Regions from separate parts of the Vibrio sp. EA2 genome, predicted to be linked through region 2. Evidence: riboswitches for the same ligand, from Rfam matches in the RefSeq annotation. Region 2 holds a riboswitch; the other holds the start of a gene.
What was found. A riboswitch is a leader RNA that binds a small molecule or an ion and turns the genes downstream of it on or off. The one in region 2 is predicted to bind cyclic di-GMP.
Positions count from the first base shown of each region.

Region 1 (6,745 bases), on a different contig from region 2:
TCTCAAACCCGCAATTGATCGCCTTGTTGACGCGTTGAATCGCTTACAAGACCGTGAAGATGCGCAACTAGAGCTTGCTGCTGATTTTTGTGAGCTGTTCTTAAAGACAGAAAAGTACGGCGCACTTCCTTACGCTTCGATGTATATCGGCGAATCAGGTTTGCTCAATGACAAGCCAGCAGAAGAGATGGAAAGATTGATGGCGGAGTTTGGTGTCCAAGTTGACGACAGCCTGAAGGAACCCGCCGACCATTTAGCGGTAGAGCTCGACTTCTTAGGTAATATGATCATTCGCTCTAATGAGTTTGAACAAGAAAAACACATGGAAGAAGCCTTCCTAAAACAAAATGAATTCATCCAAGGCCAACTCATGTCCTGGTTACCACAGTTCGCACAAAAATGTCAGCAACTGGATGAATTTGGCTTCTATGCCAGTGTCTCGCAACTATTAATTGCATTTTGTAAACTGGACAGCGCTTACCTTCTTGGTGAATAATTGCCGCCTATTTTAGGGAGCCTGTCGATGAGGTTCCCTATATTTTATTCGTTAACGATTAAAATTGTTCCGAGCGCTCGCTTTTTAGCAATCAAAATGTGACTTCCGAGACACAAAACCATTGCTGAAATTATTGCCAGCCTGCCCGCATAGGGCTAAAATGTGAACGCAAACGATTAAATATGATTTTATGTAAACCGCTGAAATAAAGCGGTTTTTGTGTTTTCTTAATAGGTTGTTGACCTTTCTGCACTCAGTTGAAGAAAGTTGCTTTATCAACCGCTGTTGCTACTTACCCTCTACCGACTTCGGAGTAACCACTGCTAAACATACTCAGCGCCATTAATTTTGTTGCGCTAAGTTTACACAAGACACGCAGCACAAGGTTTAGTCCCTCGGTATATTAGTAGCTCGATACAGGACACCATTTATGGCCACTATAAAAGACGTCGCTCGATTAGCCGGCGTTTCTACCACAACAGTTTCGCACGTTATCAACAAAACGCGTTTTGTTGCAGAAGCAACGCAAGAAAAAGTAATGAAAGCTGTTGATGAGCTTAACTATGCACCAAGTGCGGTAGCTCGTAGCTTGAAATGTAACTCAACTCGGACTATCGGTATGTTGGTAACGCAATCTACCAACCTATTCTTCTCCGAAGTCATCGATGGTGTAGAGAGTTACTGTTACCGACAAGGCTACACACTAATCCTGTGTAACACTGGTGGTATCTATGAAAAGCAAAGAGATTACATCCGCATGCTCGCAGAAAAGCGTGTAGATGGCATTCTGGTGATGTGTTCCGACTTGACCGAAGAACTTAAACAAATGCTCGATCGCCATTCTGATATCCCAAAAGTTGTTATGGATTGGGGCCCAGAGAGCTCCCAAGCCGATAAAATTATGGACAACTCAGAAGAAGGTGGATATATCGCGACTAAGTACCTGATTGATAATGGTCATACCGATATTGCTTGCTTGAGTGGCCACTTTGAGAAACTCGCATGCCAAGAGCGTATCGCTGGATTCCGCCGCGCCATGGCAGAAGCGAATTTACCGGTAAACGAGGACTGGATTCTTGAAGGTAACTTTGAATGTGATACCGCTGTTTTGGTCGCAGACAAAATTACTGCCATGGAAAAACGTCCAACGGCCGTATTCTGTTTCAATGACACCATGGCGCTCGGTTTGATGAGCCGTTTACAACAAAATGGTATCAAGATTCCAGAAGAGATATCTGTCGTCGGTTACGACAACATCGAGTTGGCAGAGTATTTCTCGCCACCACTGACAACGATCCACCAACCGAAGCGGCGTGTCGGTAAAAATGCTTTTGAGATTCTACTTGAACGTATTAAAGACAAAGAGCACGAGAAACGCATTTTTGAAATGCAGCCAGAGTTGGTCATTCGAAATACGGTCAAAAAACTCAATTAATTACTAATAAGCGCTCGCCAGAGCGCTTATTTTTCACGTTAAAAATTATCTTTTTTCGTCGTTTGTGTTCACTACAATCAATAAACATTTTATAAGTTGCTGTTTTGTATAAACACGAGCTCCCTCACATAGCCTTACAACCTGTGCTCAGTCTTCAATCTCAATTATGAAACCACAACCATAATATAAGGGCGTTTTACTGAAGCAACATCACATTTTGATCTCTGAAACGTGATGTTAATTCAAGATAAAAAGTATTCTCTACGTGTCACGCACAGGGCAAACCATCCGAAAGGATGGGACGCAAAGCTTCCGGCCTTAACCATGTTTCTAATGGAAGGTAGCGGGGTTACCGATGGCAAATATGCGTATAATGAGTTTACTCTATAATGACATTGTTCCTGCATGTATTTGCTATTCTCTCGGACCTGACTTTTGGTGGCGTAATATTAATTACACCGAGATAACACATAATGGATAAACCGATACTCAAAGATTCTATGAAGCTATTTGAGGCACTTGGTACGATCAAGTCGCGCTCAATGTTTGGTGGCTTCGGACTTTTCGCTGATGAAACGATGTTTGCACTGGTTGTAAATGATCAACTTCATATACGAGCAGACCAACAAACTTCATCTAACTTCGAGAAGCAAGGACTAAAACCGTACGTTTATAAAAAACGTGGTTTTCCGGTCGTTACTAAATACTATGCGATTTCCAACGACTTATGGGAATCCAGTGAACGCTTGATAGAAGTCGCGAAGAAGTCTTTAGAACAAGCCAATTTAGAAAAAAAGCAACAAGCCAGTAGTAAACCTGACAGGTTAAAAGATCTGCCAAATTTACGACTAGCCACAGAACGAATGCTTAAGAAAGCTGGCATTAAATCAGTTGAACAACTTGAAGAAGCTGGCGCACTAGGTGCTTACAAGGCGATACGTGACTCGCACTCTGCAAAAGTAAGCATTGAGCTGCTGTGGGCTTTAGAAGGGGCAATAAATGGCACTCATTGGAGCGTCGTTCCCCAATCTCGCAGAGAAGAGCTAAAAAGTGCGCTTTCTTAACCAGCAGAGACAAATCTTTACGATGTATTTAAACCGCAGCTCTAGCCGCGGTTTTTTTTGAAATTTTTTCCGGCCTCAACCTGTCTATAAGTCTGTATATCAAATAATTGATAACGAGTACCCTATTTCTAATGGTATCTGTTAAATTCTTAGGGCAAGGCTGTCCTTCCGGAGTACAACAATGAATAAAAAACTGGTTTTTGGGTTGATACTGCTCTTAACGATAATTTTGTTAGCCGTTAACTTTAGCCAGTACTTCACTTTAGATAACGCCAAAGCGCAACAAGAAGCGCTCAACACCTATATTAGTGAAAGGTTTGTCGTTGCTATTACGCTCTATTTCATCGCTTATATCGCGATCACGGCGTTTTCTATTCCCGGCGCAGCCGTCGTCACTTTATTAGCTGCTGCCCTATTTGGCTTCTGGGCGAGCTTAGTTCTTGTCTCCTTTGCCAGTACTATCGGTGCGACGTTAGCTTTCCTGAGCAGCCGTTACTTATTACGAGATTGGGTACAAACAAAATTTGCTGCTAAGCTCAGCGCGATCAACGAAGGCGTCAAAAAAGACGGATCATCTTACCTACTTTCGTTGCGATTAATTCCTGTATTCCCTTTCTTTCTCATCAACTTATTGATGGGGTTAACCCCAATGTCTGTTGGTCGCTTTTATATTACTAGCCAAATCGGAATGCTCCCAGGTACAGCCGTTTATCTCAATGCAGGTACTCAGTTAGCAACGATTGAAAGTCTATCGGATATTGTCTCTCCCAGTGTTCTAGCCTCATTTGCGTTGCTCGGTCTTTTTCCTATGATTGTCAAATGGGTGATGAAGAAACTCAGACCTAACCAGATACAGCCAAATGGACATTCTTGATGAAGATATTTATTGCGAAAAATCCGGCGGAAGCACATATCGTTTGCGAACTGCTTAAAACAGAGCAAATACATTGTGAGGTTCGTGGTGAAGGTCTTTTCGGTCTAAAAGGAGAGTTGCCATTCGGAGACGATACAGACCCGTATGTCTGGCTATTCGCAGAAGAACAGCATATGAAAGCAACTGCCATTATTGATGATTACCAAAAACAAGCTCAGCCAAACACCTATCAAGATTGGACATGCCCTAAATGTTCAGAAATCAATGAAGGACAATTTGGTGCTTGCTGGCAGTGTGGTTATCAGATAGATGGAAGGGGCTAGGTAGTTAAGGTCCTAGATCCTAGGTCCTAGGTTCTAGGATTGCTCGCTGGGACTTCAGTGTTTGTATTAAGCGCTTGTAGTTGTTGTTTGGGAATACGGAGCGCTTCGCTTACGGATAACAGGAAGGGCCTAGGTCCTGGGATTGCTCGCTGGGACTTCAGTGTTTGTAGTTGTTGATTGGGATTACTGAGCGCTTCGCTTACGGAAAAGTGAAGACAGCAAGAGAGCTCCCCTATGGCCTAAAATCTAGGACCTAGGACCTTATAAATTAAACAACTAAACTTTGTCGCTTGATGAACTCAATCGAATGTTGATTGAAATCTTCCGGACGCTCCACGTTACAAACGTGACCACAGTTTGGGATCTCACGCAGTACACTCAGTTTGTGTGCCGCAACCATCTCTTTCACGGGCTGGATAAACATGTAATCCCTATCGCCCATCAAGTAAAGCGTTGGAATAGCTAATTCTCTGTCTTTAAAATACTTCATTAGCGGGTTCACATCCGCTGCCAAAATAAACCAACGCTTAAACTCTTTTTGGCAGAGCTTTTTGGCTTCCCTGATAAACAGGTGGCGAGACTCTCGTTGATTACGCTGCGGCATGACGATATACGCAAACAACTTGTACAGCCACATATAAGGTAAGATATGTTTACCAAAGTTACCCAATTTGACGAGTATTTGTGAACGTGTATTAAGACGAGTGACCGCGCCACCTAACACCATTGAATCGACTCGCTCACTCGCCAACTCGGCAAGATTTCGGACGATAATGGTTCCTAACGACATCCCTACAAAATGCGCAGACTGGATTTTTAAGTGATCCAGGACTTTCAAGATATCTTGAGTCACTTCCGTGAAGGTATAACGGCTGGTCATCAACTCTTTCAATAGCTGATTGGACTTCCCATGTCCTCGAAGATCAATCAATAACAAATTAAAGTGCTGTTTATAGGCTTTAATTTGCTTAAACCAAATCGAAGAACTGCCACCAGCACCATGCACGAAAACGACCCACTCATTACTGGTGGGGTGCAAATAGGTTTTATGGAAAAGTAGTGGCTGAGTCATATACCAATAATAATAGTATTGTTATTAAATGAGAGAGCAATCCTATCACACAAGGGTGACAGGCGATAATAAAGGCACCGCTTTAGGTGCCTTTTGTTACAATTTCAGATTAGCTTAAAAACCATCAATGTGGAATAGAAGGCGTTAATGCTGAGTGGTAAAGCTGCAAATATTCTTCCGCCGCTTTGCGCCAGCAAAAATCCTGTTGCATTGCGTGCAGTTGAACCCGCTTCACTTCTGGATTGTCTTGCGCATACAACAACAACGCTCTGAGCATGGTTAACAACAAAGCTTGCGGGGTTGGATCATAAAAGACGAAACCCGTCGCGTCAGACGGATCAGCATCATAATCGTTAACACTGTCTTTTAGGCCCCCAACGCCACGCACAATAGGCAAAGTACCATAAGCCATGCTGTAAATCTGATTGAGTCCACACGGTTCAAATTCAGACGGCATCAAGAAGAAGTCAGATCCAGCTTCAACCAAATGAGCAAGCTCATTGTCATACGCTTCAACAAAGACAAATTTATCAGGGAACTGTTCAGCAACCTCCGCTAAATGTGTCGCAAGAACAGGATCACCCGTCCCGACCACAACCAATTGAACATCGTGCTTTAGAAAGTCCGTCAGCGCTGGCAGCAAGTAATGCAGTCCTTTCTGCATTGTCAGGCGACAAACCATACCAAACATAGCACAGCCCTTCTCGGCCAGATTCAGGCGTTGCTGCAGTGCTTTTTTACAAGCACTTTTGCCGGCAACCATGCTTTGTTCATTGGGTTCAAAGTTCAGTGGCAAATAAGCATCTGTTTTAGGGTTCCAGGCACTGTAATCACAACCATTGAGAATACCGACTAAGTCGTTTGCTCGTTGTTGGAACTCCCACGCCATGCCATGACTACCAAGCTCTGTCTGTAACTCTTCAGCATAGGTAGGGCTAACTGCGTTAATTTTATCAGCGTTTAACACACCCGCTTTCAGCATCGCAATGTGCGTTGAACTAACCCCTGCATCCGGGACATTTCGGCCGTGAAACTCGGGCAAACATTGCACTTCATCATAGCTAAATACCCCTTTAAACACCGCATTATGAATCGAAATCACGCTGCGGATATTCGCATAAAATGGGTCTGAGACGTATCGATGCTTCAACAAAAATGGTACTAAGCCAGTGTGCCAGTCATTGGCATGTACAATGTCTGGCCTGAAGTCCAACTTAGGTAGCATGTCCAAGCAAGCAGCACTGAAAAACGCAAAGCGCTCGCCATTATCTGAGTAGGCTTCGTTATTCTCAGCGTACATTGATGGACGATTAAAGTAAGGCGGGCAGTCAATCAGGTAAACAGGCATATCACCAAGATACAGCCTCAATACTCGATATTCAGTGTGCGGCCAAGACGTTAGCTCTGTCTCTAGCAGCACCTCCGCTTCAGCCAGCCTTTCAATACCACGGTATGCAGGGATGGTAATACGTACATCTTGC
Region 1 is NZ_JAWLID010000002.1:134,560-141,304, reverse strand. It holds gene torD (molecular chaperone TorD) at 1-496, shown strand, start outside; gene purR (HTH-type transcriptional repressor PurR) at 927-1,931, shown strand; cyclic di-GMP riboswitch class I at 2,200-2,288, shown strand; gene RXX31_RS04965 (TfoX/Sxy family DNA transformation protein) at 2,405-2,995, shown strand; gene RXX31_RS04960 (TVP38/TMEM64 family protein) at 3,177-3,869, shown strand; gene RXX31_RS04955 (putative signal transducing protein) at 3,869-4,192, shown strand; gene RXX31_RS04950 (alpha/beta hydrolase) at 4,461-5,264, opposite strand; gene glgA (glycogen synthase GlgA) at 5,389-6,745, opposite strand, start outside.
Region 1: another riboswitch for cyclic di-GMP. It lies ahead of RXX31_RS04965 (TfoX/Sxy family DNA transformation protein); the one in region 2 lies ahead of RXX31_RS11705 (glycoside hydrolase family 68 protein).

Region 2 (6,745 bases):
TCTCATCTCTAAATACGGCTTATTTCCAACCCGGAGAAAAACCATTGTCGATGGAAGCGAGAGCGGGTGGTTTCCTTCAGCCAGTTAAGGAAGGCAGCATTATCAGTGCTCGCAAAGAGGCGGGAGGGTTTGAGGTATACACACTCTCTAATGGCGTAGATGTATGGTTTCAAAAAGACGAAAAAGCGGGTGGGCGCGCTTACATTTACTTTGCAAGCCAAGGCGGAAAAGCGGCAGTAGATAAGCCGCTTTACCCAGCTTACGAGATCGCCACCATGGCAGCGGTAAGAAGCGGGCTCGGGGACTTTTCAGGTTCGGAGTTAGACAGTTACTTGCGTAGCAACAATACATCTATTGTTCCGATGTTAGATACCACCAGTCACGGCGTAAAAGTCACCACGCAAAAAGCACAGTTGGAAAGTGCATTGAATGCAATTTATAACCTGAGCACAGAAATTAAGGTCGATGAGCGCCAATTGACAGCGGTAAAGCAAGAATTTAAACAGCAGCGTCGCGCGTTTTTTGAATCACCAATGGGAAAGCTGGTTCAGGAAGCCAATCAAAATGCTTATCTGCCGGAAAGTCGCCATCGTATTTTGGATAGCGATGGTGTCGAGAGCGTTACCGCAGAACAGATACTGGCGGTACACAAGCGTTTGTTTAAGTTCAATAACGGCTACAAAATGGTGGTGGTTGCGGACATAGAACCAGAGCAACTTGAACCTCTGTTGACCAAGTTTGTTGCTTCTATTGAAATGACACCTGGTGAGCCTATTGATTACCACGTGGCTTTGAATCCGCAGGCATCTGGTCGCTCTGTAATGACGGATGGTCATGAGCCGTCTTCACTTTATTTACAGCGTTTGACCAACGCCAATGATGTTACCCAAAGCGCGCGGGACACGATGGTTGTCGACATTTTACAGCGCATCAGTGCTGGACGCGTAATGGCTCAATTACGTGAAGATCTGAGTCTGGATTACAGTCCGAGTATTTACCCGATGATACAGGATCGTGAGCAAGTCTCGGATTGGATCTTTGAATCGCAAGTCGACCCAAAAGATGTGGCGGTCATGGACAGTCAGTTAAATAAAATTTTTGATGATCTGGCGAAAAACATTAACCAGAAAGAGGTCGATATCGCAGCGAAACAATTGGTGGTCGCCATGCAAGGAATGGAGGACAGACCTAGCCAGCGAGCATGGGCATATGGTCGTTATCTGGTGCATAATTATGGGCTGGATCTGTTGCTGAATGTGGAACAAACGGCTAAAAGCATCACTTTGGAAGAGGTTAAGTCGCGTGCGCGATCAGTATTTGGACCGAAAGCAAAACGCACAACGATCATTCTTAATCCGATTAAGAAGTAGCACAATCGTCACTTAGCCCAAGTGAGAAGATGGACATTTTACTTTGGCTATTCAGTGGTTACTGGTGGTTTTTACTGAGCTGATATTCCTTCACCAAAGCAAGTTTGTCGCGGTAGGAGTCCATAAGTTCTTGCTTTGATTTCCCTTCATTTTGGTAGAACAGTGCACCTTGTTCGCGGAGGAAATCAAAATGATCGTTTACCATCTCAACAACCGTATTAACGCGCTTTAGCGTCGTTGCAGTACAACTTTTCCCATCAATATCATCTTCGATATCCAAAACATGCGAGCGGAACATCTCAACAATGAATAAGTCCTCTAAGGCTTTTTCATTCTGAAGGGCGGTTTGGTATTTGGTCACTTGCGCTTCTTTGTGGTTTAAAACGGCTGAACTGGCGTGGTTAAGACGTAGCCACTTGCATTGCTCTAGTAAGACGCTAAGTGCTTCATGTTTCACGTTTTTGAACAGGGTTAATGATTCTTGGTGAGAATAACCTTGCTGCTCAAGCCAGCCCGAAAGGAATCGAGTTTCAAAGCGCTCACAAAACTGAAAGATAGGCGCATTAAGGCCGTCACTGTTGAGCTCCGTTAGCGGGTCGAAGGGGTACATGTACCCGAAGTCGAACAGCCAGAGCTTATGATCGTCATCTACGAGCAGATTGCCACTGCACAAGTCCCACTCGAATAGGCCAATTTTTTCACACGCAGATAAGGTTGAGAATAGCTGGTAAAGCAATGAGGAAGATACATCGCTGATGGGTTTCCCTTCTATCCACTCAGAAAGAATGATGCCTAAGCGATAATCAGCGTACACCGTCGGCACGATGCATTCGAAGTCCACGGAGGTGTGCGTAGAATCTTTCTGCTTTTGCAAATCAGAACGACGCTGCACTTCATTCAGGAACGACAACTGTCCATTAAGATTTTGTACCTTGGCTTCAGGGCGCTTCTTTTTCAGAGTGTAGTCTTTTCCGCCAAACCGAACCCGAAATACTTCAGCCGTTAATCCACTTTGAAAAGCTTCCACCACATAAGGAGAAGCCTCCGTCGTCCGAGCCAATTGTCCCGGAGATATCGGACAATCGTCAATATTGCCAACGATGAGATTCTCTCCGCTCTTTTCAAATTGCATCTGCTGCTTTTGACGTTTGTCCATGTGAATGCCCACCTTCCTATTGATTCTGATTATTTTATCAAGAATGCCAGTTTGTAAATCCTCCTTACTTCATAAATTACGAGGCTGAGTTTTGAGGAGCAGACATACAAATATTCATAGATGTTTCAGCGTAGCCGTATCAGAAACATCCAGAAAAAATTGACGAAGTGAAAATGGCGGGCGTTGCTTGAATAGCGATGAGTTAGTCTAATCTCTGTCGGTAACGTTCCCATCATTTTAAATAAAATTGAGATAGAAAATTGTTTCGTGTCTACTTTTTGGTCTTGTTTTGTTTATAAATTATCTTTTGTCATAGTAACTTGATTTTTATGCAAATAGTTTAATTTGCGTAGGAAAGCGTGAGGTATTTTCTGTGTAGATTAATTGTAACCGGATACAAGTCAGTTCCCGTAAGGTTTGGCTAGGATATTACATTCATAGATAAACGCGTTTTGGCGTAAAGCTATTGTCAGAGTTTATAGGTTTAACCTTGTTGTTCTTGAATTGTAATATTTCATTGCTATGATTTTTCACGTGGACAGCAAAGGCTTATCCACGATCAGTTTGTCATCTATCCTTTTGTAAGATGCTTGACTGAAAAGGCAAAACCTCTGAAAGGGGGTGACGCAAAGTCTCCGATCTAACGGATATTTCCTATGATAGCGGGACCGCCAGTTTTGTATGCCGACTAATTAAATTTATTCGTCTCGCAAACCCAAATTTTGCTTTGATGTTCTCGTTCACGGACATATCCAGTCGCTCTTAACGGTGATTTGGAAGTGAAGGGTTGAGTTTTACCTGTTTTAGGGAACGTTACCAAATATTTTAGTGTTTTGAGGATATTTAGAATGGATTTTGAAGTTGTTAGTTCGTGACATTGCTGAAGGTTAACCACTTTGGAAAATTGAATATTTGATATTTTTATTAACAGGTAAGTAAAATGCGTTCAACAAAAATTAAAGCGGGAGTGCCAATATTAGGCATGATAATCGGCTCAGCTGCGGTGAGCCCGGCGAGTTTTGCAGCTCAGCTTCAACCAGGTCCTGAGCCTACAGTACACACTCAAGAAGCTTACTCTCCTGATAGTAACTTTACGGCTAAGTGGACTAGAGCTGACGCGCGCCAACTTAAGCGCTTGTCTGACCCTATGGCGGGATCGCGTGAAAACTCAATGCCACAAGAGTATACCATGCCGAGTGTTCCACAGGACTTTCCGGACATGTCTAACGACCAGGTATGGGTGTGGGATTCATGGCCATTAACTGATGCAGATGCGAACCAATACAGTATTAATGGTCAGGAAGTCATTTTTTCGCTTGTTGCGGATCGAAGCCTAGGTTTTGATGAACGCCACCAGTTTGCGAAGATCGGCTATTTCTATCGCCCTGCGGGCATCCCAGCGGAAGAGCGTCCGGAAAATGGTGGATGGACCTATGGTGGTCTTGTTTTTGATGAAGGGGTAACCGGGGAAATCTTTGAAGACCAATCATACAGTCATCAAACACAATGGTCTGGTTCTGCACGAGTTTTTCCAGGTGGCGAGGTCAAACTTTTCTTTACTGATGTTGCGTTTTATCGCGACTCAGAAGGCAATGATGTGAAGCCATATGATCCACGTATTGCGCTCAGTGTCGGTAAGATACACGCGAATAAAAATGGCGTGAAGTTCACTGGATTCGATACAGTGATTAATCTTCTGGAAGCTGACGGTACTTACTATCAAACTGCTGAACAGAACCCTTACTTTAACTTCCGTGACCCGTTCACCTTTGAAGATCCTGCTCACCCAGGTGAAACCTTTATGGTGTTTGAGGGGAACTCTGCAATGGAAAGGGGCTCGGCAAAATGTACCGCAGAAGATCTCGGATACCAAGTGGGTGACCCTTACGCAGAAACTGTGCGAGAAGTGAATGCTTCGGGTGCGACTTTCCAAATTGGTAACGTTGGTTTAGCACGAGCGACGAATGAAGACCTTACTGAGTGGGAATTTTTACCACCTATCCTGTCGGCTAACTGTGTTACTGACCAGACCGAACGTCCTCAAATCTATCAGAAAGATGGTAAATACTACCTGTTCACTATTAGCCACAGCACGACGTTTGCCAATGGTATCACAGGCCCAGAAGGCGTTTATGGCTTTGTTGGTGATGGTATCCGCAGTGATTACCAACCAATGAACCAAGGCTCTGGTTTAGTGCTTGGTAACCCAACTAACCTGAACTTCTACCCAGGCACACCTTTCGATCCGGACTACAACCAACCTGCAGGTCACTTCCAGTCTTACTCACACTATGTGATGCCTGGCGGTTTGGTTCAATCATTCATAGATACAGTCGGCTTTAAAGAAGGCTTCCGACGTGGTGGCACGTTGGCACCAACAGTCAAAGTCCTGATTGATGGGGACTCATCAGAGGTTGATTACACTTACGGAACGAATGGATTAGGTGGCTGGGCTGATATCCCTTCAAATGTGAACGTGAATCCGAGCGGTGTTATCCGAAAACCGCTTAAGTAGAATTCACTGATTTCTGTATTGCATAAATTTAGAGGGGCGGGCTTTCCGCCCCTCTATGATCATTAGTAGGGTTATGCGCTTTAAACTAAATTCATTCTTGGGCGTAAAGCCTGTCAGGACTACTTTCACACTCTGTACGCTGTTAGCATCTGGTGTTGTGAGCTGTTTACCACCATTTGTTGAGCAGACCTCTTCAGAATTGTCTCCCTTTACTCGTCCACTTAAATGGTCACCCTATCGGCCTGCAATACATCTTACTCCCAACCGACACTGGATGAACGATCCTCAGCGTCCATTGCGCATCAATGGTGTTTGGCATTACTACTATCTGTATAACGCTGACTACCCGAATGGCAATGGCACAGAGTGGTACCATATGACATCAACCGATCTTGTCCACTGGCAGGAGCAGGGGATTGCCATCCACAAATACAAAAACGGCCTTGGGGATATTCAGACTGGCAGCGCCGTCGTGGATACCAATAATACGGCGGGTTTTGGTAAAGACGCAGTGATTGCAATAGTCACTCAACAGCATGAGGGGGTTCAGCGACAGTCGCTCTTTGTCTCGACGGATGGTGGTTACCACTTTGAAGAGTATAAAGGCAACCCCATCATGGATAATCCTGGAGCGGAACATTGGCGAGATCCAAAAGTCATCTGGGATGAGGAGAATAGTCAATGGCTAATGGCGCTCGCGGAAGGACACAAAATCGGCTTCTATACTTCTCCTGATCTTAAACACTGGACGTATCAATCTGATTTCCAGCGTGACGATCTGGGTCTTTTGGAGTGCCCTGATCTGTTTCAGCTCTCGCTTGATGGTGATCCTAATAATACTCGCTGGGTACTGGCCTCCGGAGCGAACGGCTTTAAAACAGGAAAAACCACAGGCACCGTTTACTGGGTTGGTGATTGGGATGGAAAACGTTTTACACCAGAAAGCAATGTACCCAAGTGGCTTGATTCTGGAGCTGACTTTTATGCGACGGTATCGTGGGCTAATACAGACCAGGAAACGAAACAAAGTCTTGACTCTCGGTATGCAATCGGTTGGCTAAATAATTGGGCTTACGCAACAAAATTGCCTATAAAGGAATGGCATGGCGCAGCGAGTTCTATCGTACGTCAAATACAACTCAGAACGGTCGATGGAGAGCCTGTGCTTTTATCCACGCCTATTGAGGCCATTTCTGAGTTGGAAGGGAATGCCTATACTCGCTCGGCCGTCGAAGTCTCTGAATCAACAAAAACAGTCTTACCTAAACCGAACTCGGATGCGTATCGAATCAATGTTGATATTGACGCGGATTCTGATGCTAGCGAGCTTCAATTTCGCCTTATGGGAAAGGAGGGTCAATACGCCATCGTTGGATATAACTTTGCAGATAAAACGGTGTTTATCAGACGTGATCATGATGCAATAGCAAGCTTGATGCCTAATGTATATAGTGAGGAACGTAAGGCGGTCGTTAGTGCCAACAACGGTAGTCTGAAGCTAGATATTATTGTTGATACGTTCTCTATAGAAGTATTTGTTAACGATGGTCAGATCTCGCTTTCTAATCTTTATTTTGTTGGTCAGTCAAATAATGATATTTCAGTTTTCTCAGTTGAGGGAAACAGCGTACTGAATAATTTAAAGCTTACGCCTTTAAAAGTGGCTCCAGTTAAACGCGATAATAGTGATGAATAATTTCAGTA
Region 2 is NZ_JAWLID010000004.1:179,488-186,232, forward strand. It holds gene RXX31_RS11695 (M16 family metallopeptidase) at 1-1,370, shown strand, start outside; gene RXX31_RS11700 (AarF/UbiB family protein) at 1,429-2,526, opposite strand; cyclic di-GMP riboswitch class I at 3,118-3,202, shown strand; gene RXX31_RS11705 (glycoside hydrolase family 68 protein) at 3,467-5,041, shown strand; gene RXX31_RS11710 (glycoside hydrolase family 32 protein) at 5,115-6,737, shown strand.